Regions from separate parts of the Streptomyces sp. EDA2-14 genome, predicted to be linked through region 3. Evidence: riboswitches for the same ligand, from Rfam matches in the RefSeq annotation. Region 3 holds a riboswitch; each other region holds the start of a gene.
What was found. Region 3 has a riboswitch for cyclic di-AMP ahead of ACY34M_RS08725 (C40 family peptidase). Riboswitches for the same ligand answer to the same signal wherever they lie in the genome.

Region 1: another riboswitch for cyclic di-AMP. It lies ahead of ACY34M_RS12430 (M23 family metallopeptidase); the one in region 3 lies ahead of ACY34M_RS08725 (C40 family peptidase).
Region 2: another riboswitch for cyclic di-AMP. It lies ahead of ACY34M_RS18830 (M23 family metallopeptidase); the one in region 3 lies ahead of ACY34M_RS08725 (C40 family peptidase).
Region 4: another riboswitch for cyclic di-AMP. It lies ahead of ACY34M_RS26290 (transglycosylase family protein); the one in region 3 lies ahead of ACY34M_RS08725 (C40 family peptidase).

Annotation. Positions count from the first base shown of each region.
Region 1 covers NZ_JBUEGE010000003.1:601,699-609,398, reverse strand. Annotated here, with positions in the region: gene ACY34M_RS12445 (DNA gyrase/topoisomerase IV subunit A) at 1-1,737, opposite strand, end outside; gene ACY34M_RS12440 (M16 family metallopeptidase) at 2,036-3,379, shown strand; gene ACY34M_RS12435 (M16 family metallopeptidase) at 3,397-4,764, shown strand; cyclic di-AMP (ydaO/yuaA leader) riboswitch at 5,004-5,166, shown strand; gene ACY34M_RS12430 (M23 family metallopeptidase) at 5,180-5,980, shown strand; gene ACY34M_RS12425 (GntR family transcriptional regulator) at 6,209-6,895, shown strand; gene ACY34M_RS12420 (HPr family phosphocarrier protein) at 7,098-7,379, opposite strand; gene ACY34M_RS12415 (bifunctional acetate--CoA ligase family protein/GNAT family N-acetyltransferase) at 7,568-7,700, shown strand, end outside.
Region 2 covers NZ_JBUEGE010000006.1:229,221-236,920, reverse strand. Annotated here, with positions in the region: gene dxs (1-deoxy-D-xylulose-5-phosphate synthase) at 1-1,647, shown strand, start outside; gene ACY34M_RS18850 (aspartate aminotransferase family protein) at 1,644-3,029, shown strand; gene ACY34M_RS18845 (helix-turn-helix domain-containing protein) at 3,105-3,758, shown strand; gene ACY34M_RS18840 (DUF6126 family protein) at 3,751-3,909, shown strand; gene ACY34M_RS18835 (tyrosine-protein phosphatase) at 3,935-4,732, opposite strand; cyclic di-AMP (ydaO/yuaA leader) riboswitch at 5,117-5,287, shown strand; gene ACY34M_RS18830 (M23 family metallopeptidase) at 5,290-6,066, shown strand; gene ACY34M_RS18825 (SGNH/GDSL hydrolase family protein) at 6,240-7,067, shown strand; gene ACY34M_RS18820 (TetR/AcrR family transcriptional regulator) at 7,110-7,700, opposite strand, start outside.
Region 3 covers NZ_JBUEGE010000002.1:512,960-520,659, forward strand. Annotated here, with positions in the region: gene ACY34M_RS08710 (ATP-binding protein) at 1-177, shown strand, start outside; gene ACY34M_RS08715 (C40 family peptidase) at 218-1,270, opposite strand; gene ACY34M_RS08720 (hypothetical protein) at 1,575-1,928, shown strand; gene ACY34M_RS08725 (C40 family peptidase) at 1,999-3,186, opposite strand; cyclic di-AMP (ydaO/yuaA leader) riboswitch at 3,195-3,346, opposite strand; gene pcrA (DNA helicase PcrA) at 3,533-6,019, shown strand; gene ACY34M_RS08735 (M23 family metallopeptidase) at 6,092-7,700, opposite strand, start outside.
Region 4 covers NZ_JBUEGE010000012.1:140,785-148,484, forward strand. Annotated here, with positions in the region: gene ACY34M_RS26275 (nucleoside triphosphate pyrophosphohydrolase) at 1-406, shown strand, start outside; gene ACY34M_RS26280 (cytochrome P450 family protein) at 470-1,765, shown strand; gene ACY34M_RS26285 (LysM peptidoglycan-binding domain-containing protein) at 2,246-3,253, shown strand; cyclic di-AMP (ydaO/yuaA leader) riboswitch at 3,434-3,591, shown strand; gene ACY34M_RS26290 (transglycosylase family protein) at 3,596-4,315, shown strand; gene eno (phosphopyruvate hydratase) at 4,636-5,916, shown strand; gene ACY34M_RS26300 (FtsB family cell division protein) at 6,030-6,521, shown strand; gene ACY34M_RS26305 (DUF501 domain-containing protein) at 6,548-7,081, shown strand; gene ACY34M_RS26310 (Ppx/GppA phosphatase family protein) at 7,078-7,700, shown strand, end outside.

The DNA of each region.
Region 1 (7,700 bases), on a different contig from region 3:
GTCGATCACGCTCAGCCGCAGCAGGCGGCCTTCGGACGTGACGACGCCGACCTCGCCGCGTGCCGTCGCGGGGACCGCGGAGACGATCACGTCGTGCTTGGCGCGCTTGGTGCCCTCGTCCTCGGCGAAGGGCTCGCCGTTCGCCGTACGGGCCAGCAGACCGGTCGAGGAGAGCAGCACGCGGCACGGGTCGTCGGCGACCTGGAGCGGCACCGCCGACACCGGGGCGCCCGCCGACTCCAGGAGCACCGTGCGCCGGTCGTCGCCGAACTTCTTCGCCACGGCCGCCAGTTCCGCGGAGACCAGCTTGCGCAGCTCGGTGTCCGACTCGAGGATGCCGGTCAGCTCGTCGATCTCGCCGTTGAGCTTGTCGCGCTCGGCGTCCAGCTCGATGCGGTCGAACTTGGTGAGGCGGCGCAGCGGCGTGTCCAGGATGTACTGCGTCTGGATCTCGCTCAGCGAGAAGCGCTCGATCAGGCGCTCCTTGGCCTGTGCGCTGTTGTCACTGGAGCGGATGATGCGGATGACCTCGTCGATGTCGACCAGGGCGACGAGGAGGCCCTCCACCAGGTGGAGCCGGTCCTGCTTCTTCTTGCGGCGGAACTCGCTGCGGCGGCGCACCACGTCGAAGCGGTGGTCCAGGTAGACCTCGAGGAGCTCCTTGAGGCCGAGGGTGAGCGGCTGGCCGTCCACCAGGGCCACATTGTTGATGCCGAAGGACTCCTCCATGGCGGTCAGCTTGTAGAGCTGCTCCAGGACGGCCTCCGGCACGAAGCCGTTCTTGATCTCGATGACCAGGCGCAGGCCGTGCTCGCGGTCCGTGAGGTCCTTGACGTCGGCGATGCCCTGGAGCTTCTTGGAACCGACCAGTTCCTTGATCTTCGTGATGACCTTCTCGGGGCCGACCGCGAAGGGCAGCTCGGTGACGACGAGGCCCTTGCGGCGCGCCGTCACGTTCTCCACGGAGACCGTCGAGCGGATCTTGAACGTGCCGCGGCCCGTCTCGTAGGCGTCCCTGATGCCGGACAGGCCGACGATCCTGCCGCCGGTGGGCAGGTCGGGGCCGGGCACGTACTTCATGAGCGTGTCGAGATCGGCGCCCGGGTGCTTGATCAAGTGCCGCGCGGCGGCGATCACTTCGCCCAGGTTGTGCGGCGCCATGTTGGTCGCCATGCCGACCGCGATGCCCGACGCGCCGTTCACCAGCAGGTTCGGGTAGGCCGCCGGGAGGACGAGCGGCTCCTGCTCCTGGCCGTCGTAGTTGGGCGCGAAGTCGACCGTGTTCTCGTCGATCGACTCCGTCATCAGGCTCGCGGCCGGGTCCATGCGGCACTCGGTGTAACGCATGGCGGCCGGGCGGTCGTCATTGCCGAGGGAACCGAAGTTCCCGTGCCCGTCCACCATCGGGACGCGCATGGAGAACGGCTGGGCGAGGCGGACCAGCGCGTCGTAGATCGACGAGTCGCCATGGGGGTGCAACTTACCCATGACCTCGCCGACGACGCGGGCGCACTTCACGTAGCCGCGCTCGGGGCGAAGGCCCATCTCGTTCATCTGGTAGACGATCCGACGGTGGACGGGCTTCATCCCGTCGCGGGCGTCGGGCAGGGCGCGTGAGTAGATGACCGAGTACGCGTACTCCAGGTAGGAGCCCTGCATTTCGTCGACCACGTCGACGTCGAGGATCTTCTCCTCGAAGTCGTCGGGCGGCGGGGTCTTCGTGCTGCGGCGGGCCATCGCGGCTGCGGCTCCTTCACCTACAAGAACGGGTACATGAACGGGAACTGTCGCGGACCATTGTGGACCGCCGCACTGACAACGCTGCTCGCGGCCCGTCAGTACAGGGTGTCGCGCGGTCCCGGGAGGGCCGAGCGCTCGCTCACGGCGTAGCCCCGGTGGGAACTTCGCCAGGTGCCAGCACGCTTGCATACAGTGGCAGCACTCGCAGCAGTTCAGTGTTCCAGGACCTACCTGCCGCAGTCCGTAGCTCACCGCGTATTCGCGTTGTACCGCGATCGAAGGGACGTACATGCCCATGGGTCACACGGCCACCGCCGAGGCCGGCTCCGGCGGCCTGACAGCGACCGAGCACCGGCTGGCCAACGGCCTGCGCGTGGTGCTCTCCGAGGATCATCTGACCCCGGTCGCGGCGGTCTGCCTCTGGTACGACGTCGGCTCGCGCCACGAGGTCAAGGGCCGTACGGGCCTGGCTCACCTTTTCGAGCACCTGATGTTCCAGGGTTCGAAGCAGGTGCACGGCAACGGACACTTCGAGTTCGTCCAGGGCGCGGGCGGCTCGCTCAACGGTACGACGAGCTTCGAGCGCACCAACTACTTCGAGACCATGCCCGCCCACCAGCTGGAGCTCGCGCTGTGGCTGGAGGCCGACCGCATGGGCTCACTCCTCACGGCTCTCGACGACGAGTCGATGGAGAACCAGCGGGACGTCGTGAAGAACGAGCGGCGCCAGCGGTACGACAACGTCCCGTACGGCACGGCGTTCGAGAAGCTGACCGCCCTCATGTACCCCGAGGGCCACCCGTACCACCACACGCCCATCGGCTCCATGGCCGATCTGGACGCGGCCACCCTCGAGGACGCGCGGAACTTCTTCCGCACCTACTACGCGCCCAACAACGCGGTCCTGTCGATCGTCGGCGACATCGACCCCGAGCAGACGCTGGCCTGGGTCGAGAAGTACTTCGGCACCATCGTCGGCCACGACGGCAAGCCCGCCCCGCGCGACGGCGCCCTGCCGGAGGTCATCGGCGAGCAGCAGCGCGAGGTCGTCGAGGAGGAGGTGCCGGCGCGCGCCCTGATGTCGGCCTACCGCCTCCCGCACGACGGCACGCGCGCGTGCGACGCCGCCGACCTCGCCCTCACCGTCCTGGGCGGCGGCGAGTCCTCGCGCCTGTACAACCGCCTCGTACGACGCGACCGCACCGCCGTGGCGGCCGGTTTCGGCCTGCTGCGCCTCGCCGGAGCGCCCTCCCTGGGCTGGCTGGACGTGAAGACCTCCGGGGACGTCGAGGTGCCGGTCATCGAGGCCGCCGTGGACGAGGAGCTCGCCCGGTTCGCCGAGGAGGGCCCGAGCCCCGAGGAGATGGAGCGCGCGCAGGCCCAGCTGGAGCGCGAGTGGCTGGACCGCTTGGGCACGGTCGCGGGGCGCGCCGACGAGCTGTGCCGCTACGCCGTCCTGTTCGGCGACCCGCAGCTCGCCCTGACCGCCGTGGGGCGCGTCCTGGACGTGACCGCCGAGGAGGTCCAGGAGGTCGCCAAGGCCCGCCTGCGCCCCGACAACCGCGCGGTCCTCGTGTACGAGCCGACCGCCCCCGCCGACACCGAGACCGCCGAGATCACCGAGGAGGCGGGCCAGTGACCGAGCAGCTCGCGAGCATGGAGTTCCACCCCCGCCCGCAGGCCGGCGAGCCCAAGCCCTGGGCGTTCCCGGCCCCGGAGCGCGGCGCGCTCCCCAACGGCCTGACGGTGCTGCGCTGCCACCGGCCCGGTCAGCAGGTCGTCGCCGTGGAGGTGCACCTGGACGCGCCGCTGGACGCCGAACCCAAGGGCCTCGACGGCGTCTCCACGATCATGGCGCGGGCCTTCAACGAGGGCACCGACAAGCACTCCGCCGAGGAGTTCGCCGCCGAACTGGAGCGCTGCGGCGCCACGATGGACGCGCACGCCGACCACCCCGGTGTCCGCGCCTCCCTCGAAGTACCGGCCTCCCGCCTCGCCAAGGGCCTCGCCCTCCTGGCCGACGCCCTGCGCGCCCCGGCCTTCGACGACAGCGAGATCGAGCGCCTGGTGCGCAACCGCCTGGACGAGATCCCGCACGAGAGCGCCAACCCGGCCCGGCGCGCCGCCAAGGAGCTCTCCAAGCAGCTCTTCCCGGCCGACGCGCGCGTGTCGCGCCCGCGCCAGGGCACCGAGGAGACCGTCTCGGCCATCGACGCGGCGGCCGTGCGTGCCTTCTACGACCGGCACGTGCGCCCCGCCACCGCCACGGCCGTCGTCGTGGGCGACCTGACGGGCATCGACCTGGACGCCCTCCTCGCCGACACGCTCGGCGCCTGGACCGGCGGAACCGCCGAGCCGCGCCCCGTGCCGCCCGTCGTCGCCGACGACACCGGCCGCGTGGTCATCGTGGACCGTCCGGGCGCCGTGCAGACGCAGCTGCTCATCGGTCGGATCGGACCGGACAAGCACGACCGCGTGTGGGCCGCGCAGGTCCTCGGCACGTACTGCCTGGGCGGCACCCTGACGTCGCGTCTGGACCGCGTCCTGCGCGAGGAGAAGGGCTACACCTATGGTGTGCGCTCCTTCGCCCAGGTGCTTCGCTCCGCGCCCGACGGCAGCGGCGCGGCGATGCTCGCCATCAGCGGCTCGGTCGACACGCCGAACACCGGGCCGGCGCTCGACGACCTGTGGAAGGTCCTGCGCACGCTGGCGGCCGAGGGGCTCACGGACGCCGAGCGGGACACCGCCGTGCAGAACCTGGTGGGCGTGGCCCCGCTGAAGTTCGAGACCGCCGCGGCCGTCGCGAGCACCCTCGCCGACCAGGTGGAGCAGCACCTGCCGGACGACTTCCAGGCGCAGGTCTACCGGCAGCTCGCCGCCACGGGCACCGTGGAGGCCACTGCCGCCGTCGTGAGCGCGTTCCCCGCGGACCGTCTGGTGACGATCCTGGTGGGCGACGCCGCGCAGATCGAGGAGCCGGTCAAGGCCCTCGGGATCGGCGAGGTCACGGTGGTCGCGGGCTGAGTCCGTCACCCGCGGCACGTACGAAGCCCCGGCGCCGGTAGCGGCTGCCGGGGCTTCGTGGCGTCGGTCACGATCATCTTCAATCACTACACGCTCGCAAATGTCCGAATTGGCATAGAGGTTGCCTGTCCGCCCTGTGGCGTGCACTACAAAACACGGGTTCTGTTTGTCGATCCCAAGACGCCCCGCTTAGCGTTCCCTCCGGCTGTCCGCCAGACGTACGTCGCGCCCGCGACACCGGACAGTCATCGCCGAGTCCCCATGGTGCGAGCCAGGGGAGCCGGGGACCCACCGAAGTCCCTGGGGTGAATCGGGCGCTCTTCCCGCGAGGGGAGGGGGCCCGTAGGAGACCTTCCTGCTCCGAACCCGTCAGCTAACCCGGTAGGCGAGAAGGAAGGAAAGGACCAGCCACTTCATGGGGTTCACCCGTGCCACCGGGAAGCACCGCCGTCCCAGCCGCCTGACGCGTACCACCGCTCAGGTCGCGGGCGTCGCCGCCATCACCACGACGGGCGTGGTGGGCGGTCTCGCCGCCCCCGCCCTCGCCGCCGACACCGCGGTCGCCCCGCACGACGGCCTCACGCAGGCCGTGGCCATCGGCGACTCCCTCGCGGAGCAGATCGACGCGCAGGCCTCCGCGCAGCAGAAGGCCGCCGCCAAGGCGAAGGCCGAGGCCGAGGCCAAGAAGAAGGCCGAGGAGGCCAAGCGCAAGGCCGAGGCGGAGGCCAAGAAGCGGGCCGCCGAGAAGGCCAAGAAGGAGCGCGAGGCCAAGGAGCGCGCCGCCCGTGAGGCCGAGCGCAAGCGCCTGAACAGCTTCGTGTCGCCGATATCCGGCTCGTACGTCTCCACCGCCTACCAGTCCAGCAGCGGCCTGTGGTCCTCCGGCAGCCACACCGGCATCGACTTCCACGCCTCCAGCGGCACCTCGGTGCACGCGGTCGGCAGGGGCACCGTCGTCGAGGCCGGCTGGGGCGGCGCGTACGGCAACAACGTCGTGATCAAGATGAACGACGGTACGTACACCCAGTACGGTCACATGTCGTCGATCGGCGTCTCCGTCGGCCAGGACGTCACCCCCGGCCAGCAGATCGGCCTCTCCGGCGCCACCGGCAACGTCACGGGCCCGCACCTCCACTTCGAGGCCCGCACCAGCCCGGACTACGGCTCGGACATCGACCCCGTCGCGTACCTGCGCCAGCACGGTGTGAACGTCTGACCCACCCGGCACACGCACACGCGTCGAAAGCCCCGGCTCACCCGAGCCGGGGCTTTCGCGTGCGCGGGTCTGCGTTGTCCAAAAAATAACCCCGGATTCCGCTCCCGCGTCGGAAATTCGGGGTCGGTGGAATAGAGTCATTGGACAAGTGCTCCGGCCGCGTGTCATTCGCGCTTGCACGGGCGTCAATCGACCGCTTTTCGCGGGGATCAAGGCGGAGGTCGACTCATGCGCATTCCCGCGCACTCGGTATGCACGGCGATCCGTGACGACATCGTCGCCGGGGTCTACGAGCGCGGCGGCAGGCTCACCGAGGAGCTGCTCGCGCGTCGCTACGGGGTCTCGCGCGTGCCCGTCCGCGAGGCGCTGCGCACCCTGGAGGCGGAGGGCTTCGTCGTCACGCGCAGGCACGCGGGCGCGTGCGTGGCCGAACCCACCGAGCGGGAGGCGGCCGACCTCCTGGAGATCCGCATGCTGCTCGAACCCATGGGCGCCGCCCGCGCCGCGCAGCGCCGCACCGAAGCCCATCTCAAGGTCCTGCGCGGCCTGGTCAGGCTGGGTCAGGAGCGCTCCAGGCGGGGGCAGAACGAGGACCTTCGCTCCCTGGGCGGCTGGTTCCACGAGACGCTCGCCCAGGCCTCCGCAAGCCCCGGTCTGATCGCCCTGCTCACCCAGCTCCGGCACAAGATCGCCTGGATGTACACCGTGGAGAGCCCGGCCCAGCCCGCCGAGTCCTGGGCCGAGCACGGAGCCATCGTCGACGCCGTGGCGCGCGGCGACGCGGAGCGCGCCCGCGCCCTGGCCGCGCTGCACACGGAGCGCGCGACGGCCGCGCATCGGCTGCGCGTCCCCCGCGCGGGCGAGCGTGTGAGGACTTCGCAACATGCAGTCAACACGGTGGGGCACCAGGTTTAACAACGGCGCCGTATACAAAGAAGTGCGCTATTCATGGAGCGGCTTGAAGTCGAGCTGTTCGGGCGATTCGAGAACCCTGAATTTGGTGCGAATCAATTTCTGCTGCCCGATTCTTTGGAATTCGCATCGCGTGAGCGGAACTAAAAAGCCGCACGCCCCGAAAGGGGGCGCGCGGCTTTTCAGTACTGCTTTTGTCTTTGTGTCAGACGGTCTCGGGGAGCTCCTCGAGACCCTCGGCGACCAGCTTCGCCAGACGGTCGAGCGCGGCGTCCGCGCCCTCGGCGTCGGAGGCCAGCACGATCTCCTCGCCACCCTGGGCGCCGAGGCCCAGCACGGCCAGCATGGAGGCGGCGTTGACGGGGTTGCCGTCGGCCTTGGCGATCGTCACGGGAACGCCGGCCGCCGTGGCCGCGCGGACGAAGATGGAGGCGGGGCGGGCGTGGAGGCCCTCGGCCCAGCCGACGTTGACGCGGCGCTCAGCCATGTGATGCTGCCCTTCAGGTGTCTCACGGTTGTCTAGACCAGTGTTCCATACCGGGAGGCGTGCGTAACGCGGACCCGGGTCCTCGTCGGCACGGCCCTTCGGTCCTCCATAGGGTGCCTTCCGTCCGCGCGGGCCGCGACCCGTACGACCGGCCGACGGTTGTCGGTGCCCGGCCCTACTCTTGCGACATGGAGATCCCGTCGGACCGGCATGCGTATCCCGCCCACTGGGAGGCCGACGTAGTGCTGCGCGACGGCGGCACCGCGCGGATCAGGCCCATCACCACGGCGGACGCCGAGCACCTGACCAGCTTCTACGAGC
Region 2 (7,700 bases), on a different contig from region 3:
AAGGGCGGCCTCTCCGGCTATCCCTCGCGCGAGGAGTCCGAGCACGACATCGTGGAGAACTCGCACGCCTCCACCGCACTCGGCTGGGCCGACGGCCTCGCCAAGGCCCGCCAGGTACAGGGCGAGCGCGGGCACACCGTCGCCGTCATCGGCGACGGCGCGCTGACCGGCGGGATGGCCTGGGAGGCGCTGAACAACATCGCGGCCGCCAAGGACCGGCCGCTGATCATCGTCGTCAACGACAACGAGCGCAGTTACGCGCCCACCATCGGCGGCCTCGCCAACCACCTGGCGACCCTGCGCACCACGGACTCGTACGAGAAGGTGCTGGCCTGGGGCAAGGACGTGCTGCTGCGCACGCCCGTCGTCGGGCACACCGTGTACGAGTCGCTGCACGGCGCCAAGAAAGGCTTCAAGGACGCGTTCGCGCCGCAGGGCATGTTCGAGGACCTGGGCCTGAAGTACGTCGGTCCCATCGACGGCCACGACACGGGCGCGGTGGAGTCGGCGCTGCGGCGCGCCAAGCGCTTCCACGGTCCGGTGCTCGTGCACTGCCTGACCGAGAAGGGCCGCGGCTACGAGCCCGCGCTCGCCGACGAGGCCGACCGCTTCCACACCGTCGGCGTGATGGACCCGCTCACCTGCGAGCCGCTCGCCCCGTCCAACGGCCCCTCGTGGACCTCCGTGTTCGGCGACGAGATCGTGGCGATCGGGCGGGCGCGGGAGGACGTCGTCGCGATCACCGCCGCGATGCTGCACCCGGTGGGCCTCACCAAGTTCGCCGAGGAGTTCCCCGACCGGGTGTGGGACGTCGGGATCGCCGAGCAGCACGCCGCCGTGTCGGCCGCCGGACTCGCCACCGGCGGGCTGCACCCGGTCGTCGCGGTGTACGCCACCTTCCTCAACCGGGCCTTCGACCAGCTGCTCATGGACGTCGCGCTGCACAAGTGCGGGGTCACCTTCGTGCTCGACCGGGCCGGCGTCACCGGCGCCGACGGGCCCTCCCACAACGGGATGTGGGACATGTCCGTGCTCCAGGTCGTGCCGGGCCTGCGGATCGCCGCGCCGCGCGACGCCGACCAGCTCCGGGCCCAGCTGCGGGAGGCCGTCGCCGTGGACGACGCGCCGACCATGCTGCGCTTCCCCAAGGAGTCGGTGGGCGAGCCGATCGCCGCCGTCGACCGCATCGGCGGCATCGACGTGCTGCACCGCGCCGCGCACCCGCGCGTGCTGCTCGTCGCGGTCGGTGTCATGGCGCCGGTGTGCCTCCAGGCGGCCGAGCTGCTTGAGGAGCGCGGCATCGACTGCACGGTGGTCGACCCGCGCTGGGTCAAGCCCGTCGACCCCGATCTCGCGCCGCTGGCCGCCGCGCACGAACTGGTCGCCGTCGTCGAGGACAACAGCAAGGCGGCCGGCGTCGGCTCGGCCGTCGCGCTCGCCCTCGGCGAGGCCGAGGTCGACGTCCCCGTACGGCGCTTCGGCATCCCCGAGCAGTTCCTGGCGCATGCCAAGCGGGGCGAGGTGCTCGCCGACATCGGCCTGACGCCCGTGGAGATCGCGGGGCGGATCGCGGCGAGCCTCGGCTTCAAGGCGGCGCGGTCCGAAGAAGCGGGCCCCGTCGAGTCCGGCAAGGAGATCAACGCATGAGCAAGGAGTTCGACCTCGGCACGCTGCTCGCCGAGCGCGGCGCCGAACGGTACGAGCTGCACGCCAAGTACCTCAACCACCAGCTGCCGAAGATGCTGCACACCATCGGCTTCGACAAGGTCTACGAGCGGGCCGAGGGCGCGCACTTCTGGGACGCGGACGGAAACGACTACCTGGACATGCTCGCCGGATTCGGCGTCATGGGCCTCGGCCGGCACCACCCCGTCGTCCGCAAGGCGCTGCACGACGTGCTCGACGCCTCGCTCGCCGACCTGACCCGCTTCGACTGCCAGCCGCTGCCGGGCCTGCTCGCCGAGAAGCTGGTGGCGCACAGCCCGCACCTGGACCGGGTGTTCTTCGGCAACAGCGGCACGGAGGCCGTCGAGACGGCCCTGAAGTTCGCCCGGTACGCGACCGGCAGGCCGCGGATCCTGTACTGCGCGCACGCCTTCCACGGACTGACCACCGGCTCCCTCTCGGTCAACGGCGAGGACGGCTTCCGCGACGGCTTCGCCCCGCTGCTGCCCGACACCCCCGTCCCGCTCGGCGATCTCGACGCGCTGGCAAGGGAGTTGAAGAAGGGGGACGTCGCCGGGCTCATCGTCGAACCGATCCAGGGCAAGGGCGTGCACGAGGCGCCGCCCGGCTACCTGCGGGCCGCGCAGGAGCTGCTCCGCAAGCACAAGGCGCTGCTGATCGCCGACGAGGTGCAGACCGGCCTCGGCCGCACCGGCGACTTCTACGCCTACCAGCACGAGGACGGCGTCGAACCCGACCTGGTGTGCGTCGCCAAGGCGCTCTCCGGCGGGTACGTGCCGGTCGGCGCGACGCTCGGCAAGGACTGGATCTTCAAGAAGGTCTACTCGTCGATGGACCGGGTCCTCGTCCACTCGGCGAGCTTCGGCGCCAACGCGCAGGCGATGGCGGCCGGCCTCGCGGTCCTGTCGGTCATGGAGGAGGAAGAGACCGTCGCGGGCGCGCGGGCCATGGGCGAGTTGCTGAAGTCCCGGCTCACCGAACTCATCGACCGCTACGAGCTGTTGAGCGACGTGCGCGGGCGCGGCCTGATGATCGGCATCGAGTTCGGGCGGCCCACGTCGCTGAAGCTGCGCAGCCGCTGGACCATGCTGCAGGCCGCGCGCAAGGGCCTGTTCGCGCAGATGGTCGTGGTGCCGCTGCTCCAGAAGCACCGGATCCTCACCCAGGTCTCCGGCGACCACCTCGAAGTCATCAAGCTGATCCCGCCACTCGTGGTGGACGAGGCCGACGTCGAGCGGTTCGTCGCGGCGTTCACCGCGGTCATGGACGACGCGCACAGCGGGGGAGGACTGATGTGGGACTTCGGCAAGACACTGATCAAGCAGGCGGTGGCGAACCGCTGACCTTCACCGATCGGGTCTTTTGCCTCTGAGGCAATAAATTTGCCGCTCGGGCAGGGCTCTGGCTCAATCGACGGTATGAGCCCTGCCGTCCCACCGGACGAGGCGGACGGTGCGGTGGTCCCGGAATCCCCGGAACTGCCCGCCGTCGCGCCCCAGCTCCGCGAACTGCGCCGCCGCGCCGCCCTCACCCTGGAGGCCGCCGCCGCATCCGCCGGTCTGTCCCCGGCGCACCTCTCCCGCCTGGAGACCGGACAGCGCCAGCCCTCGCTGCCGATGCTGCTCTCCCTCGCCCGCATCTACGGTACGACGGTCTCCGAGCTGCTCGGCGAGGCCCCCGCCGACCGGGACGCGGTCGTCCGCGGCGGCACCCTGGAGCCCACCGAGGCCGGCGGCTGGACGTACCAGCAGGCCGGCTCGCACGGCCGGGGCATGCAGGCGCTGCGGGTCCACGCGCCGTACGGCTCGCAGGGCGACGTCGTGCGCGTGCACCCCGGCGAGGAGTGGCTGTACGTGCTGTCGGGGCGGCTCCGGCTGCGGCTCGGGGACACGTCCTACCGGCTCGATCCGGGGGACAGCTCGCACTTCGACTCGCTCACCCCGCACCGGATCGCCGCCGTCGACCAGGGCGGCGTCGACTTCCTCTTCGTCCACACCCTGCTGCAGAGCCCGACGGCCGCGCTGTGCCTCGGCCCGGCATCGGGACCGGTAAAGGAGAACCGCCATGGGTGACACCACCGGGCCGACCGCGCGCCCCGACCGCCGCGACATCGAGGACAAGCTGCCGCGCGGCATCCTGGTGCGGGTCCTCGTGTACGTCTTCGCGGGGCACGCTCTGGCCGCGTTCATCTATCTGCTGTTCACGCTGGGCGGCAGCCGCTGACGCGGCTGCCCGGCGGGAGCGGCGCTCAGTCCAGCAGGCGCTCGCGCAGCCGCTCGCGCGTCGCGGACGTCACCTTCAGGCCCTCTTCGAGGTAGCGGTCCGTGCTGCCCCACTGCTCCTCGATGGTCTCCAGGCCCGCGTTCAGGTACTCGACGCGGGCGTCGAAGAGCGGGCTGAGCAGCTCCATGACCTCGTCGGAGTAGGCGTCCTTCGACGCGGCGGTGCGGTGCACCTTGTAGCGGCGGTGCTTCTCGTTCGACTTGAGGTAGTCCGCCTCGATGGCGTCGCGCTCCACGCCCACCGCGAGCAGCGTCACCGCGATCGACAGGCCCGCCCGGTCCTTGCCCGCCGCGCAGTGCATCAGTGCGGGCAGGCTGTCCTCGGCGAGCGAGTGCAGGATGCGGCTGTGCTCGCCGGTGCGCTCCTTGATCATGGTCCGGTAGGACTCGACGAGCCGCTCCGCCGCGCGTCCCTCCGACAGGATCGTGCGCAGCTGCTGGATGTCGCCGTCGCGGACCATGGCCCAGAACTCGGCGCCGTCGGCCGGGTCGTTGAGCGGCAGGTTCAGATTGCGCACGCCGGGGAGGTCGACGTCCGGGCCCTCCAGCTTCCGGTCGGCCGCGTTGCGGAAGTCGAAGACCGTGTGCAGGCCGAGGGAGGACAGGAAGGTCGCGTCCTCGGCCGTGGCGTGGGCGAGGTGGCCGCTGCGGAAGAGCACGCCCTGGCGCACGCGTCGGCCGTCCACGGTGGGCAGGCCGCCCACGTCGCGGAAGTTGCGCACTCCGGTCAGCTCGGGCTCGGTGGACGGTGCGTGCTGCGTCACAGGGGCTCCTCCCAATCGGTGCACCGGCGTTGAGTCGCCGGCGGGCGCGCTCCTGACGATACGACATCGGTTCCAGAGGCAACCATCTGTCCGATTCGCCCGGATATGTAGCAACTGTGCCCGGATCGGAGGGGCTTGTGGGCGTGTGCGTGACCGGCCTCATGTTCGTGACGCTGCGTGGCAGTCGGCCCGGATTGCCTCCCCAGTAATTCCCGAAGGTATGGCGTTGGTAAAGCGGAGAATGTCGACGCAGGGTGACACAGGGAAGCCCCGGAAACCCAAGGAATTGCGACCGCAAGTGAATTCGGCAGTTGTCGTCGACATTGCGGTTCGCCTACGGTCACCAATCACTCCGGTCGGAACGCCTAGTCCTGCCGCCGCCCGGATTCCCTTTCGACAACCCGTCACGGCAGGAGCGGGGGACCCACACGCACGACGCCGTGGAGGGATTTCCCGAAGCGGCTAGGGGTGAAGCCGAGTCCGCACCGCGGGCGAGGCCGGGCATCTCCAGCCCGAACCCGACAGCTCACCTCGTAGGCGACGGAGAGGAAACACCCATGCCCGCCAAGGGAAAGCACCGTCTTTCGACCTCCCGCCGCATCGCCCGCGTCGCCGCCGTCGCCACCGCGGGCGGGGCCGCGATCGCGCTCCCGCTCATGGGGGCCGGCAGTGCCTCGGCCGCGACCTCCGGCGCCACCGCCGACACCACCACGTACACCGTGAAGTCCGGTGACACGCTCTCGAAGATCGCCAAGGCGCAGGACGTCGACGGCGGCTGGAAGAAGCTGTACGAGGACAACAAGGGCGTCGTCGGCTCCGACGCGGACCGCATCGAGATCGGCATGAAGCTCACCCTCGGCGGCGAGGCTCAGGCCGACTCCGAGGGCAAGGCCACCGCCACGCAGGCCGAGGCCAAGACCACCGCCTCCGGCGACTACGTGGCGCCGGTCGACGGCGCCCAGGGTCACGGCTACGGCAACTCCGGCTCCATGTGGTCCAGCGGCAGCCACACCGGCGCCGACTTCTCGGTCTCCACCGGAACCTCCGTGAAGTCGATCGCCGACGGCACCGTCGTGTCGACCGGCTCCGGTGGCGCGTACGGCAACGAGGTCGTCGTCAAGCACGCCGACGGCCACTTCTCCCAGTACGGCCACCTGTCCTCGATCGGCGTCTCCCAGGGCCAGACCGTGACGGCCGGCCAGGAGATCGCCAAGTCCGGCGCGACCGGCAACGTGACCGGACCGCACCTGCACTTCGAGGTCCGCACGACCGCGGACTACGGCTCGGACATCGACCCGATCGCCTACCTGAGCGAGCACGGCGTCACCGCCTGAGACCTGTCGTAGCGGCTCGTCGGCCCGCTCCGTTCGGCGCCCGGAGGGAATTCCCTCCGGGCGCCGAATCGCGTGCGCGCACTTATTCCCCGGATCGCGAGTGGGGTATCTCACCACGCGTCAACCCCTACCTACGATGGCGTAGGTCACTTTTCGCGAGCGAAAATACGTGGGTGGCACACGAATCGAGAGCACTCACGGAATCACTCAACGGCACGATCCGGTCCTACGCGGCCGTCGGCGACAGCTTCACCGAGGGCGTCGGCGACCCCGGCCCCGACGGGAACTTCGCGGGCTGGGCCGACCGGCTCGCCGTCCTCCTGGACGACCGCGTGCCCGAGGACACCTTCCAGTACGCGAACCTGGCCGTGCGGGGCAAGCTCCTCGACCAGATCGTCGCCGACCAGGTGCCCAAGGCGGTCGAGCTCGCCCCCGACCTCGTGACCCTGGTCGCCGGCGGCAACGACATCATCCGCCCCGGCACCGACCCGGACGACGTGGCCGAGCGCTTCGAGAAGGCCGTCGCCACCCTCGCCGACTCGGCCGGGACCGTGATGCTGGCCACCGGCTTCGACACCCGTGACGTGGCGGTGCTCAAGCACCTGCGCGGCAAGATCGCCACCTACAACATGCACGTGCGGGCCATCGCCGACCGGTACGGCTGCGCGATGCTCGACCTGTGGTCCCTGAAGTCCATCCAGGACCGCCGGGCCTGGGACGAGGACCGCCTGCACCTCTCGCCCGAGGGGCACACGCGGGTGGCGCTGCGCGCAGGGCAGGCGCTCGGCATCGAGGTGCCGGCCGACCCCGAGCAGGCGTGGCCGATGCTGCCGCCGCGCGGCACGTTCGAGGTGCGGCGCGACGACATCCACTGGGCCCGCGAGTTCCTGGTGCCCTGGATCGGGCGCCGGCTGCGCGGCGAGTCCTCCGGCGACCGCGTGCAGGCCAAGGGCTTCGTCGACCCGCACACCGTCAAGGCGCACCTGCAGTCCGCGTCCTGACGCCTTTCCTCGCGGCGGTACGGCGGCGCTGACGGTCTCCCGTCAGCGCCCCGCCCCCGTCAACTCCGCCCGATCCAGGCCCAGTTCGCGGGCGAGTGCCTCGTCCACCCACTCCTGCATGCGGGTGCGCGACACCGTGCCCCGCTCGCCCTCGTACGCCGTCATCTGCACGGCGAGCCCGTCCAGCAGCGCCGTCAGCCGCAGCGCCGCCCCCATCGGGTCCGGGCAGCCGAACTCGCCGGCCGCCACGCCCTCGGCGATCACCTCCGCGAGCGCCGCCTTCCACTGCCGGTCGAGGTCCCGCGTGACCTCCCGCAGCGCGGGCTCGCGCAGCGCCGCGGCCCAGCCCTCGATCCACAGCCGCCAGCCCTTGGCCTGCCCCGTCGGCGCGTACCAGCGCACCGCGGCGCGCAGCCGCTTCAGGGCCGTCGTGCGGCGGCCGAGCAGCTTGCGCAGATGCGCCAGGTCGCCCTCGGCCGCGTGCGCGAACGCGGCCGCGACGAGCTTCTCCTTCGTCGAGAAGTGGTACAGCACCAGCGCGTTGCTCACGCCGAGCGCCGATGCCACGTCGGCGATGCGCACGGCGGCGACCCCGCGCACCTCGATCTGCTCGATGGCGGCTCGCAGCAGCTC
Region 3 (7,700 bases):
CTGTGGCGCTCCATCGGCGGGCAGCGTCTGGCGCATCCGGTGCTCGTCGCGGCCCGTGCGGAGCGCGAGCGGCAACTGCGCGCGAGCCTCGGCGACGCGGAGTACGAGGCCGCCCACCGCAAGGGCCTGGAGACCGGCACCGACGAGGGCATCGACTACGCGCTGCGCCTGGAGTGAGCGCCGTCGGACGGAGCGGACGGAGCGGACCGGGTACCGCTCACGCCACCCGCGTGGCGCCCGCGAACGGCATCTCGTCGATCGGCGCCACCCGCACCGGCGCGCTCGGGTTCGGGGCGTGGATCATCTTGCCGCCCCCGATGTAGAGGCCCACGTGGCTGATCGAGGAGTAGAAGAAGACCAGGTCACCGGGTTGCAGCTGGGACTTCGGGATCCGCTGCCCCGCGTCGATCTGGCTGTACGTCGTGCGGGGGATCGAGACACCGGCCGCCTTGTACGCGGCCTGCGTGAGGCCCGAGCAGTCGAAGGCGGAGGGCCCGGTGGCGCCCCATACGTAGGGGCTGCCCAGTGCGCCGTAGGCGAAGGAGATGGCGGCCTTGGCGCGGCCGTTGGGCGCCTGGGCGAGGTCGCCGCGCGGGGCCGAGCGGGAGGCGTGGCCGTCGCTCGCCGTGTCGAGGCTGCGCTCGTCGGGGGTGAGGCGGTCGAGGAGGCGGCGGGCCTCCGCGAGTTTTCGTTTCACCTCCTTCTTGTTGCGCTCCAGCTCCGCCTTCTTGGCGCGGAATTCGGCGAGCGTGTCCTTGGCGTCGGCGCGCAGCTGGTCGATCTCGCGGAGCTCGCCCCGTACGCGGGTGACCGCGGCGGCCTGCCGGGAGCCGATCCGCTCGGTGAGCGCCGCCTTGTCGAGGTACGCGTCGGGCGTGGAGGAGAGGAGCAGCTGGACCGACGGGTCCACGCCTCCCGTGCGGTACTGGGACGCGGCCACCGAACCCAGCTTCTCGCGCTCGGAGTTGAGGGCGTCGGTGCGCCGGGACGCCTCGTCCTGGAGGGCGTCCACCTTCTTCTGCGCCCCGTCCGCCTTCTCCTTCGCCCCGTTGTACTTCTGGGTGGCGACCTCCGCCTCCCGGTACAGCTTGTCGACCTGCGCCCTCACCCGGGCGGGGCTCGCCTCGGGATCCGCGTGCGCCGTCCCGCCGGCGAGGGCGGTGGCGGAGGCCGCGGAGGCGAGCGCGAGGGTGGCCGCGGTGCGGGCTGTGCCGCCGCTGAACGAACGCGGTCGGGGCTTGCGGTGCGCTGCCGGCACGTGGTCCTCCATCGTCGCGGCCGTCCGGGTCGTACGGCCCCTGGCGTGCGTCCGGCGGCGGCCCGCACAGGGGAAGCGGGACGCCGCCGGACCTTTCTCGGCGGTGGTGTCCGACTGCCGTCCCTGGCCGGGACGGCGGTGGGGAGCCGGTCACCTGAGCAAGGACGCTAAACCTCGGCGTAACGGGTTGGTGACGGAATGTTCGTAACTGGCCTGTTTGTTACGGGGGGCGATGGAGAGTGACTGAAAGAGGGGCAACAAGGGCGCAAAGGGGTGCCCGTCGTGGTTCGGGGGCGTCCCGTTAGGCTCCGGAATCATGGACGTACTCATCCACCTCTTCGTCGGCCTGCACATCATCGGCATCGCCTCGCTGCTCGGCGGCTTCCTCACGCAGATGTCGGCGATGAAGGACGGCACGGCCCGCTTCAACAAGGCGATGCTGCACGGTGCCCTGACCATGCTGGTGACCGGCGTCGCCCTGGTGGGGCTCAACCAGGCGGACGGCTCCACCGTGAACAACATCAAGATCGGTGTGAAGCTCGCGCTCCTGATCGTGATCCTCGGGATCGTCTACGTGAAGCGGGACGAGGAGAAGGCGGAGAAGGGTCTCTTCATCACGGTCGGCGCGCTGACCGTGGTCAACATCTTCATCGCGGTGCTCTGGACCTGAGCGACCGCGACCGTACGCACGCAAGAGGGCCCGGCAGGAGCGACCTGCCGGGCCCTTTCGTGTACGTACGTCAGGCCGGCCGCACCACGCTGTGGATCGACGACGTGCCGTCGTAGTAGATCGACTCCTCGCGCACGACCGCGCCCGGCTTCGGCGCGTGAACCATCATGCCGTCGCCGAGGTAGAGGCCCACGTGGCTGATGTCGTCGTAGAAGAACACCAGGTCACCGGGTTGGATGTCGGAGAGCGGCACCGTCTTGCCGATCTCGACCTGGTCCCAGGTCGTCCGGGGCAGCGAGATCCCCGCGGACTTCCACGCCGCCTGCGTCAGGCCCGAGCAGTCGTACGAGTCCGGGCCCGTGGCGCCCCACACGTACGGCTTGCCCTCCTGCGCCTTGGCGAAGGCGAGGGCCTGCGCGGCCTTCGCCGCGTACGAGGCGTCCGAGGAACCGGAGGAGGAGCCGGACGACGAACCGGAGGAGGAACCGGACGCCTGCTCCTGCTGGCGCGCCTTCTCGGCCGCCCGCTCCTTCGCCGCCTCCGCCGCCTTCTGCTTGGCGGCCAGCTCGGCGGCCTTCTTGCGGGCCGCCTCCTCCTTCGCCTTCTGGATCGCGGCGAGCCGCGCCTTCTCCTCGGCGGTCAGCTTGGACAGCAGCTTGCGCGCGTCGGAGAGCTTCGTCTGCACGGTCTCCTTCGTCGACCTCAGCTCGGTCTGCGACGCGGTGAGGTCCTTGAGGCTCGACTGCGCCTCGTTGCGCTTCTCCGCCGTCTCGCGCGCCTGCGCCTGATAGTCGTCGACCGACTTCTTCTGCTCGTCGGTCAGCCGGCTCATCAGCTGGCGCTGCGAGAAGTAGTCCTCCGGATTGTCCGCGAGGAACATCGTCGCGGTGTCGCTGACCGCGCCCGAGCGGTACTGCTCGGCGGCGTACCTGCCGAGCTTCTGGCGGGCCGTGTTCATGTCCTCGGTGCGCTGCGCGACATCGTCGAGGAGCTTGTCGACCTGCTGCTTCTTGGAGTCCGTCTGTTCCTTGGCCCCGTTGTACTTCTGGGTGGCGACCTCGGCCTGGCGGTACAGGGTGTCGACCTTCTTCTGGACCTCTTCGAGGCTCGGCTTCGCCGGCTGCGCGGGCGCGGCCTGAGCCGACTGCGAGAGCAGCGCCACGGAGGTGAGGGCGGCGGTGGTGATCCCGACCGCGGGGGTCGTACGAAGGCCGCCGGTCATCCGGGACCGACTGCGGGACTTGCGGTGCGACGCCAAGGCAGGCGACTCCTTCCGTCGTCCGCCTACCGAGTTAGCTGTCGGGTTCGGGCGTGGTGCGCGGAAGGCTGCCCTACGGTCGGCTGACCGATTCACCCCAAGGTCGGTTGGGTCCCCGGTTCCCTGCCTCGCGGCGTACGGGACTCGGCGGGGGCTTCCCGTTCGCCGCGACATTCGCGGGCGGGGGGACGGGCTGCCCGGCTGCACCGTAGCCAACTCGTGTGGCTGCTGTGAAGGTTGATGTTCGAAATGCCCGATACATTTTCGTGATCTGCCCTCTGGCGGGAACTTGGAGTTCCGAAGGCAGCCACGGGTTGTCAGTGGGGCGGCCTAGACTCGTAGAGCGATGAGCAGCCTCTTTGACGACAGCTTCCTGACCGGCCTCCAGAAGAACGGTGCGGAGGAGCCCCCGCCGCCGCCCCCGGACCCCGAGTACGACGACGGGGCCCCGGAGCCGATGCCGGACGACTTGTTCGGCGGGCAGCTCGGCGCGCCCGTGGGCCGGGACGCGCACTACCGGGACGGCGCCCCGCGCCCGGTCCTCAACGCGGCCTCCCTCCTCGAGGGGCTGAACGAGAACCAGCAGGCGGCCGTCGTGCACGGCGGCACCCCGCTGCTCATCGTCGCGGGCGCCGGATCCGGCAAGACCCGCGTCCTCACGCACCGCATCGCGTACCTGCTCGCCGAGCGCGGTGTGCACCCCGGCCAGATCCTCGCGATCACGTTCACGAACAAGGCCGCGGGCGAGATGAAGGAGCGCGTCGAGGACCTCGTGGGCCCGCGGGCGGGCGCGATGTGGGTGTCCACGTTCCACAGCGCCTGCGTCCGGATACTGCGCCGCGAGTCGAAGAAGCTCGGCTTCACGTCCTCCTTCTCGATCTACGACGCCGCCGACAGCAAGCGCCTGATGGCCCTCGTCTGCCGCGACCTCGACCTGGACCCGAAGAAGTTCCCGCCGAAGTCCTTCACCGCCAAGATCAGCAACCTCAAGAACGAGCTGATCGACGAGGAGGACTTCGCGGCGACCGCGGCCGACGGCTTCGAGAAGACCCTCGCCCAGGCCTACGCGATGTACCAGGCGCGCCTGCGCGAGGCGAACGCGCTGGACTTCGACGACCTGATCATGATGACGGTGAACATGCTGCGGGCGTTCCCGGACATCGCCGAGCACTACCGCCGCCGCTTCCGCCACGTCCTCGTCGACGAGTACCAGGACACGAACCACGCGCAGTACGCGCTCGTGCGCGAGCTGGTCGGCCCCACCGAGGGCGAGGGCGCCGACCCGGCCGAGCTGTGCGTCGTGGGTGACGCGGACCAGTCGATCTACGCGTTCCGCGGCGCCACGATCCGCAACATCCTCGACTTCGAGGACGACTACTCCAACGCGAAGACGATCCTGCTGGAGCAGAACTACCGCTCCACGCAGACGATCCTGAGCGCGGCCAACGCGGTCATCGAGCGCAACGAGTCGCGCCGCCCCAAGAACCTGTGGACCAACGAGGGCCCCGGCGCCCAGATCACCGGCTACGTCGCGGACACCGAGCACGACGAGGCCCAGTTCATCGCCGACGAGATCGACCGGCTCACCGACGCGGGCGACGCGCTGGCGGGCGACGTCGCGGTCTTCTACCGGACCAACGCGCAGTCCCGTGTCTTCGAAGAGATCTTCATCCGCACCGGACTGCCCTACAAGGTCGTCGGCGGCGTCCGCTTCTACGAGCGCAAGGAGGTCAGGGACGTCCTGGCCTACCTGCGCGTGCTCTCCAACCCCGAGGACTCGGTGCCGCTGCGCCGCATCCTCAATGTCCCCAAGCGCGGCATCGGCGACCGCGCCGAGGCGATGATCGACGCCCTCTCCCAGCGAGAGAAGATCTCCTTCCCGCAGGCGCTGCGCCGCGTCGACGAGGCGTACGGGATGGCGGCCCGCTCGGCGAACGCCGTGAAGCGGTTCAACACGCTGATGGAGGACCTGCACACGATCGTGGAGTCCGGCGCGGGCCCGGCCACGGTCCTGGAGGCCGTCCTGGAGCGCACCGGATACCTCGCCGAACTGCAGGCCTCCACCGACCCGCAGGACGAGACCCGCATCGAGAACCTTCAGGAACTCGCCGCGGTGGCCCTGGAGTTCGAGCAGGAGTCCGCTTCGGGAGAGGGGGGCGACTCCGAGACGGGCGGCGGAGGCCTCTCCGACTTCCTGGAGCGCGTCGCCCTCGTTGCCGACTCCGACCAGATCCCGGACGACGAGGAGAACAGCGACGGGGTCATCACCCTGATGACCCTGCACACGGCCAAGGGCCTGGAGTTCCCGGTCGTCTTCCTGACCGGCCTGGAGGACGGCGTCTTCCCGCACATGCGCTCCCTCGGCCAGACCAAGGAGCTGGAGGAGGAGCGGCGCCTCGCGTACGTGGGCATCACCCGCGCCCGCCAGCGCCTCTACCTGACGCGCGCCTCCATGCGCAGCGCCTGGGGCCAGCCCTCGTACAACCCGCCCTCCCGCTTCCTTGAGGAGATCCCGGCCACCCACCTGGACTGGAAGCGCACCGGTCCTTCGACGCCGGCGGCCTCGACCAAGAGCATCGGTGGCGGCATCGCGGCGTCCCTGTCGTCCTCGCGCTCCCGCACGGGCTCGACGCCGGCCTTCGCCACGCGCCGCGCGGGCGACAAGCCGGTGGTGGCCCTCGGCGTCGGCGACCGCGTCACGCACGACCAGTTCGGTCTCGGCACGGTCGTGGGCGTGTCGGGCTCGGGCGACAAGGCGGAGGCCACGATCGACTTCGGCGACCCGAAGCCGAAGCGTCTGCTGCTGCGGTACGCGCCGGTCGAGAAGCTGTAGCCGTTCTGCGGAGGCTGTGGCCGCTCCACGGTTCCACGGGTTCCACGGGGGTGGAGCGGCTCAGCCGGGGTCTCAGTTGGGATTGAGGCCGTGGCTGCGCAGCCAGGGCAGCGGGTCGATCGCCGCGCCGCCGCCCGGCCGCACCTCGAAGTGCAGGTGCGGGCCGGTCGAGTTGCCGGAGTTGCCGGACCGCGCGATCACGTCACCGGCCTTCACCGGACCGCTCATCACGGTGTGCGAGGACAGGTGGCAGTACCAGGTCTCCGTGCCGTCCTTGGCGGTGACTATGGCCATGTTCCCGTACGCGCTGTTCCACTGCGTCTTCACGGTGCCGTCCGTCGCGGCCATCACCGGGGTCCCGTACGAGACGGGGAAGTCGATGCCGGAGTGCTGGGACATCCAGTTGACGCCGGCCTGCCCGAAGAAGGCGCTCAGCCCGTGCTGCTTCACCGGCAGTACGAACTTGGGCCGCATCGCCTCCTTGCGCGCGGCCTCCTCGGCGGCCTGCTTCCGCGCCGCCTCCTGCTTCGCCTTGAGGTCGATCCGCTCCTGCGTGCGGCTCGCCCGGTCGGCGAAGTCGCCCGCGTCGGCGGACAGGTCCTTCAGCTGCGTGTCCAGCTTGTTGTTGGCGACGGACGGCTTCACGGCCTGCGCGTCCGGAGCGGCCGCGGCCTGCGTCTCCTTGTCGTCGTCCCCGCCGCTTGCACCGACGCTCGCCGCGGCGATCCCGGCGACGCCGACCGCACAGACCGACGGCACGACGACGGTGACGAGCGCGGACCGCTTGGCGGGCCTGCGGCGGGCGGCGCGACCGCGGGAGCCGTTCTTCGTGGCCCGGCGGCTCGTGGGCTGCGGGGTCCCGGCGGCGGATACGGCCCCGGGAGCCGGCTCGGGCTCGGATTCGGGGGCGGCGTCGAGGTCGAGGACGGGGCCGTGCGCGTGGTCCGCCGCGGGGGGCTCGGCCTCGGGAGCGGGCTCGTGCTCCACGGCGTCGACGGCGTCGGCGGCGTTCCACTGCGTGGCGTCGTACGCGCCCGTGTCGTAGGCGGTCGTACCGAAGACCGGGGCCTGGATCGTGTGGGTGAAGCCCTGTGTGTCGTGCGTGTCGTGGGCGCTGAAGGTCTGTGTGTCGAAGCCCTGCGCCTCGAAGTGCTGCGCCTCGAAACCCTGGAACTCCAGGCTCTGCGTCTCGAAGGACTGGGTCTCGAACGCCCCGGTCTCAAATGCCCCGGTCTCGAAGGACTGTGTCTCGAAGGTCTGGGTCTCGAACGCCGGCGTCTCGAAGGTCTGCGTCGCGAAGGACGGGGCCTCGAAGCTCTGCGTGTCGGGGTGCTGGGCCGTGAACGTCTGCGCCTCGTACGCCGAGGTGTCCCACTGGCCCGTGGCATGCTGCTCGGCCATCGTCCGGGGCTGCTGCGCCGGGATGTCGGCGACCTGCTCGTACCCGCCGGTCGCCCAGGCGCCGGTCGTGTCGTAGGAACCCGTACCGAAGGAACCGACGCCGTAGGTACCGGTGTCATACGTACCGGTGTCGTAGGAGCCGGTGTCGTAGTACGCGGACGCGTAGGGGGCGGTGTACTGCTGCTGGGGGTCCGTGGGCCACTGACCGGTCGCGTGGGAACCCGGTTCGTAGGGGGCGTCCGCCATGTCACCGAAGAGCGGATCGGTTGCGAAGCTGGTC
Region 4 (7,700 bases), on a different contig from region 3:
CGAGGAGGACGCCGACGAGCCGTTCTCGGTGGACGACGTCGCGGGCGGCATCGTCGAAAAGCTCATCCACCGCCACCCGCACGTCTTCGGCGACGAGACGGCCGCCACCCCGGAGGAGGTCCGCGAGATCTGGCTCCGCAAGAAGGGCGAGTCCAAGCGCCGCGACTCCGTCACCGACGGCGTCCCCCTCGGCCAGCCGGGCCTCGCCCTCGCCGCCAAGCTCGGCTCGCGGGTGCGCACGGCGGACCTCGACGTGCCGGTGCCCACGGGAGACGACATCGGCTACGAACTCCTGGCCCTCGCCCTGCGCGCGGAGACCGAGGGCGTGGACCCGGAGGCAGCACTGCGCGCGGCGGCCCGCGCCTACCGCGACGCGGTCCGCGCCGCCGAGGGGCTGGGGGAGTAGCACCGCCGCGGCGGAGCGGGAGACCGGGAAGCCCGCCCCGCCCGCTCCGGATACCGTCGGGGAGTGACCGAGAGCCCCACCCCCTCCAGCGCCCCCGAACTCTTCAGCTGGGAGTTCGCCAGCAACCCCTACCCCGCCTACGCCTGGTTGCGCGAGCACGCCCCCGTGCACCGCACCACGCTCCCCAGCGGCGTCGAGGCCTGGCTGGTCACCCGGTACGCGGACGCCCGCCAGGCGCTCGCCGACCAGCGCCTGAGCAAGAACGCGGACCACCACGACGAGCCGTCCCACGCCAAGGGCAAGACGGGCATCCCCGGCGAACGCAAGGCCGAGCTGACGACCCACCTCCTCAACATCGACCCGCCGGACCACACCCGCCTGCGCCGCCTGGTCTCCAAGGCGTTCACCCCGCGTCGCGTCGCCGAGTTCGCGCCGCGCGTCCAGCAGTTGACGGACGATCTGATCGCCGCCTTCGCGACCAAGGGCGAGGCGGACCTCATCCACGACTTCGCCTTCCCGCTCCCCATCTACGCCATCTGCGACCTGCTCGGCGTCCCCCGCGAGGACCAGGACGACTTCCGCGACTGGGCGGGCATGATGATCCGCCACGGCGGCGGTCCGCGCGGCGGCGTGGGCCGGGCGGTAAAGAGGATCCGCGCGTACCTGGTGGAACTCATCCACCGCAAGCGAGGCGACCTCACCGACGACCTGATCTCCGACTTGATCCGCGCCTCCGACCATGGCGAACACCTCACGGAGAACGAGGTGGCGGCCATGTGTTTCGTGCTCCTGTTTGCCGGGTTCGAGACCACCATCAACTTGATTGGTACAGGCACCTATTCGCTTCTTGGGAATCCGGGCCAGAGAAGCGGACTGCAGGAAGCCATTGAGCGGGAAGAGTGGGGCCTCCTCGATTCAGGCATTGAGGAGATGTTGCGTTACGACGGGCCGGTGGAAATGGCCACCTGGCGCTTTGCGACACAGCCATTGGAGATCGGCGGCCAGTTGATCTCCGTGGGCGACCCGGTTCTGGTCGTCCTTGCCGCCGCCAACCGGGACCCGGCGCGCTTCTCGGATCCGGATGCATTGGATCTCGCACGCAGAGAGAACCCACATCTGGGATTCGGCCACGGCATCCACTACTGCCTGGGCGCCCCGCTCGCACGCTTGGAGGGCCGTACAGCATTCGCGACCTTGTTCCGCCGCATTCCGGACCTGGCCCTGGCGGTGGATCCGACCGAGCTCAGGTGGCGTGGCGGCCTGATCATGCGTGGCCTCCGGAGCCTGCCGGTGGTCTTCACTCCGCAAGCCGAGTCCCAGCGGCCGTCCGGGCCCGCCGACACGGCCAGTCGAGCGTGACCACCCGGCTCGGCGCCGACAAGTCCGCACGGCTCTGGGATTTGTCCGTTGCGACTACAGGGAAAGCTCCAGTGCTCCGGCAACAGCCGAGGAGAGTCGGCGCATCAGCGTTCGACCTTGCCGCCCTTCCGGATCGTCGCCGGATTTGTGTCCGACACCGCCCCGGACACCGGCGTCGTCGCCCGGCGAACCGGGGGCGATGACGGGCGCGCCGCCTGATCGGACGCGTCACGAGGGTGGCGTGAGCAGTCAGCCCGCCACCCTCATATGTCCGGATTGCACTCGCTCCCCGTGGAGTTCACCCCCGAGCGGAAGTGACGGCTCGTCAAGACTGTGACTTTCACGTGATCTACGCTGCATCGACTTGTGACAGGCGTTCGAGTGCCGCTACGTTCACGGATCATCGCGACACATGCACAACCCGCACCACTTGCACCACCCGTCGCGCGTAGCAGCATCAGTCTCGCGAAAGGCAACCGCATGCTCTCCGGGAACGGTCGTCACCGTCGCCCCCGTCAGGCCCCTGCTCTGGTCGTCGCGGCCGGAGTCGCCGGCAGCGCCATCGCGATCCCGCTGTTCGCCGCGAGCGGCGCGAGTGCCGCGACCACGCAGGCGTGGGACAAGCTCGCCGAGTGCGAGAGCGGCGGGCAGTGGAGCCTGGACGCCGGCAACGGCTACTACGGCGGTCTCCAGTTCACGCAGGAGAGATGGGAGCAGTACGGCGGGCTCGACTACGCCCCGCGTGCCGACCAGGCCAGCCGCTCCCAGCAGATAGCCGTCGCCGAGAAGGTGCTCGACGACGAGGGTGTGAGCGCCTGGCCGATGTGCTCGCTCACCGCGGACCTCACGAAGGACGACGGCTCGGCGGACGTCGACCCGGGCGTCTCCGCGTCCCCGCAGCCCTCCGAGTCGTCCGACGCCGACGCGGACGCGAGCGCCGATACCGGCAAGGAGTCGGCCGACGGCGCCACCGGCAAGGCGGATTCCGGCGACTCCGCAGACGCGACGGACGACGAGGCCGATGCCGAGGCCTCGGACAGTCCCTCCGCGGACGCGTCGGGCGATACCTCCGGTAATAAGGCGGAGGACTCCCCGGGCGCCTCAAGTGACAAGTCCCACGCACCCTCTGACGCCGACGACGAAGAGGCCTCCGGGTCGGCCGCGCCCTCCGCCTCGCCGTCCGGTGAGACGTCCGACACGGAGTCCGACGAGGCGTCCGCCGGCCGGCACCGCGGCGACCGCGCCACCGACGACGGCTCCGACTCCCGTACGGGTGAGGGTCGTCACGCCTCCCGTGAGCAGAAGCGCGACGGCGACGCCTACACGGTGCGCGCCGGCGACAACTTGTGGGACATCGCGGAGGCCCGGGACGTGACCGGCGGCTGGGACGCGCTCTACGAGCGGAACAAGGACACGGTCGGTACCGACCCAGACCTCATCCTTCCTGGTCAGAGCCTGGACCTTGGGGATGGAACGGACAAAAAGTAGCTCGGGTTCGGGTTGGTTGAAGGGGCTTTGTCCGTTGTAGGTCGAGTGAGACATGGGTCTCAAAGCCCCTGATCAACTTTGAAATCGGGCGGATCGACTGCTTACGGTCGTCACCGCTCGCCTCAGCGGGCCCCGAAGGACGTCACGCCGAATCCTGCCAACGTCCTTACGGGAACAGTCGACGCGTAAGCGCCGTAGGCAGGAGCGGGGGACCCAGGTAAGCGCCCTTCCGGGAGACCGGACGGGCTTGGGGTGAAGCAGCGCACAAGGATGCGGCTGCCGGGCACTCACTGGCCCGAACCCGACAGCTCACCTCGCAGGCGTCGGTGAGGAGATTTCTCCATGCTGTTTTCCGGCAAGAACAAGCACCGCCGCCCGTCCAAGGCCGTCCGCGTCGCCACGCTCGGCGGTGTCGCCGCTGCCGCCGTCGCCGTGCCGCTGATGGGTGCGACCTCCGCCTCCGCCGCCACCTCGTCCGAGTGGGACCAGGTCGCGCAGTGCGAGTCCGGCGGCAACTGGTCCACCAACACCGGCAACGGTTTCTACGGTGGCCTGCAGTTCTCGTCCTCCACCTGGTCCGCCTACGGCGGCGACCAGTACGCCTCCACCGCCGACCAGGCCTCCAAGGCCCAGCAGATAGCCGTCGGCGAGAAGGTTCTCGCCTCGCAGGGCAAGGGCGCCTGGCCGAACTGCGGCACGGGCCTGTCCTCCGCCTCGTACGACGGCGGCTCGGCCGACTCGTCCTCGCAGCAGCAGGACACCCAGCAGCGCGCCGACCGCTCCGAGCAGCGCCAGCAGCCGCAGCAGCAGGAGGCCCCCAAGCAGGAGGCCCCGAAGCAGGAGGCCCCGAAGCAGGCCGCTCCGAAGCAGGACACCGTCACCACCCCGACCGGCAACAAGGTCGAGAAGGGCGACGGCGAGTACAAGGTGAAGTCCGGTGACACCCTCAGCAAGATCGCCGAGGCGCACGGCACCACCTGGCAGCAGGTGTTCGAGAAGAACAAGGACATCGTCAAGGACGCCAACCTGATCTACCCGGGTCAGCAGCTGCACCTCAGCTAAGAAGCGTTCGGTCCCTAGAAGGACCACAGGTCCGCACAGGACCACCAGGCACGGACTCGGCATCGGCGGACGCCGAGTCCCGCCGCCCCCCGTCCCCACGGGCCGCTCACTTCGGCGACCTTCGCCCCGGCACAGCCGGGACGAAGGTCGCTGTTTTTGTTCCGTTAGGAAACATTTCGCTCACGGCGTTGTCCATGAGACGGGCGTTCGGATGGCCGATGCCCGCGAGCCGGTTACGCTCAGGGGGCGGGCCCACGGATCCGACACGGATCCGAGCAGCCGCCCGCATAGCCTGCGTCACATTCCAGAAGGAGATGCTCGTGCCGTCCATCGACGTCGTCGTAGCCCGGGAAATCCTGGACTCCCGAGGCAACCCCACGGTCGAGGTCGAGGTCGGCCTCGACGACGGGAGCACCGGCCGTGCCGCCGTCCCGTCGGGTGCCTCCACCGGTGCCTTCGAGGCCATCGAACTCCGCGACGGTGACCCCAACCGTTACCAGGGCAAGGGCGTCGAGAAGGCCGTCCTCGCCGTCATCGAGCAGATCGGCCCGGAGCTGGTCGGCTACGACGCCACCGAGCAGCGCCTGATCGACCAGGCGATGTTCGACCTGGACGCGACCGACAACAAGGGCTCGCTCGGCGCCAACGCCATCCTCGGCGTCTCCCTCGCCGTCGCCCACGCCGCCTCCGAGGCCTCCGACCTGCCGCTGTTCCGCTACCTCGGTGGTCCGAACGCGCACCTGCTGCCGGTCCCGATGATGAACATCCTGAACGGTGGATCCCACGCGGACTCCAACGTCGACATCCAGGAGTTCATGATCGCCCCGATCGGCGCGGAGTCCTTCTCCGAGGCCCTGCGCTGGGGCGCCGAGGTCTACCACACGCTGAAGAAGGTCCTGAAGAGCAAGGGCCTGGCCACCGGCCTCGGCGACGAGGGCGGCTTCGCCCCGAACCTGGGCTCGAACCGTGAGGCCCTCGACCTCATCCTCGAGGCCATCAAGGAAGCCGGTTACGTTCCCGGCCAGCAGATCGCCCTCGCGCTCGACGTCGCCGCCTCCGAGTTCTACAAGGACGGCAAGTACCAGTTCGAGGGCAAGGAGCGCTCCGCCGCCGAGATGACGGAGTACTACGAGGAGCTCGTCTCCGCGTACCCGCTCGTCTCCATCGAGGACCCGCTGTACGAGGACGACTGGGCCGGCTGGAACGTCATCACCGAGAAGCTGGGCGACAAGGTCCAGCTCGTCGGCGACGACCTCTTCGTCACCAACCCGGAGCGCCTGGCCCGCGGCATCGAGGAGAACTCGGCGAACGCCCTGCTCGTGAAGGTGAACCAGATCGGTTCGCTGACCGAGACCCTGGACGCCGTCGAGCTCGCCCAGCGCAACGGCTTCAAGTGCATGATGTCGCACCGCTCGGGCGAGACCGAGGACGTGACGATCGCGGACCTCGCCGTCGCCACGAACTGCGGCCAGATCAAGACCGGCGCCCCGGCCCGCTCCGAGCGCGTCGCCAAGTACAACCAGCTGCTGCGCATCGAGGAGATCCTGGACGACGCGGCGGTCTACGCCGGTCGCTCGGCCTTCCCGCGCTTCAAGGGCTGACGGCTTGCCCTGAGGCAGTAGGCAGTTACGTACGTCCCCGCACTCGGTCCCGTACCGTGTGCGGGGACGTACGTACGTGAGCCGTGAGCGGCGACGGGGAGGCGGAGCAGGCGATGCCCGGAAAGGTCCGAGACAGGGACTCCAAAGATCGCTTCTCCACGGCCACCCGCCTGCGGATCCTGGGCGAGCAGACCGCCGAGCGCGTCTACCGCTCGCAGAGCAAGCGGCAGGCCCGCCGCTCCCGGCTCACCGGCCGCGCGGCCCTGCTCGCCCTGGTCCTGTGCACCCTCGTCGTCGCGCTCGCGTACCCGATAAGGCAGTACGTCTCCCAGCGCGGCGAGATCGAGGACCTGCAGCGCCAGCAGCAGGAGGCCAAGGAGCGGGTCGACAAGCTGCGCGACCAGAAGGCCCGCTGGCAGGACGACGCGTACGCCGAGCAGCGCATCCGCGAGCGCCTGCACATGGTGATGCCTGGCGAGACCGGGTACGTGGTGCCGAACGAGCGCACCGCCGCCGCCGAGCGCGCCGAGCAGGGCGCGGAGGACCGCCCCTGGTACTCCAACGTCTGGGACGGCGTCGACAAGGCCGACCAGGCGGACAACTGACGAAGACTGAAGGAAACACCCGAGCGATGGAAACTCCCCCGCCGCAGACCGAGCCCACCGCGCCCACGGACGCCGACATCCAGGCGTTCAAGGAGCAGCTGGGGCGCCCGCCGCGCGGCCTGCGCGCCATCGCGCACCGTTGCCCCTGCGGCAACCCGGACGTGGTCGAGACGGCCCCGCGTCTGGAGGACGGCACCCCGTTCCCGACGACGTACTACCTCACGTGCCCGCGTGCGGCGTCGGCGATCGGCACGCTCGAGGCCAACGGCGTGATGAAGGAGATGACGGAGCGCCTCAAGACGGACCCGGAGCTGGCCCGCCAGTACCGCGCGGCCCACGAGGACTACATCGCCCGTCGCGACGCCATCGAGGTCCTGGAGAACTTCCCGAGCGCCGGCGGCATGCCCGACCGGGTGAAGTGCCTGCACGTCCTGGTCGGCCACTCGCTGGCCGCGGGCCCCGGCGTGAACCCGCTGGGCGACGAGGCGATCGCGATGCTGCCGGAGTGGTGGAAGAAGGGCCCGTGCGTGTCCGCGTCCGTGGCGGAGGGGGCCGAATGACCCGCGTGGCGGCGATCGACTGCGGTACGAACTCCATCCGTCTCCTCGTCGCGGACGCGAACCCGGAGACGGGTGAACTGGTCGACCTGGACCGTCGGATGACGATCGTCCGGCTCGGGCAGGGCGTCGACAAGACGGGGCGCCTGGCGCCCGAGGCGCTGGAGCGCACCTTCGCGGCGTGCCGCGAGTACGCCGAGGTGATCAAGGAGCACGGCGCCGAGAAGCTCCGCTTCGTGGCGACGTCGGCCTCCCGGGACGCCGAGAACCGCGACGACTTCGTGCGCGGCGTCCTCGACATCCTGGGCGTGGAGCCGGAGGTCATCACGGGTGACCAGGAGGCCGAGTTCTCCTTCACGGGTGCGACGAAGGAGCTGGCGGGGCGGGCCGATCTGGACAAGCCGTTCCTGGTCGTCGACATCGGGGGCGGCTCCACGGAGTTCGTCGTCGGCGAGGACACCGTGCGGGCCGCGCGTTCCGTGGACATCGGCTGCGTGCGGATGACGGAGCGGCATCTCGTCGCCGAGGACGGCACGGTCACCGACCCGCCCACCCCGGCCCAGATCGAGGCCGTCCGCGAGGACGTCGACGCGGCCCTGGACCTGGCCGCGCAGACGGTGCC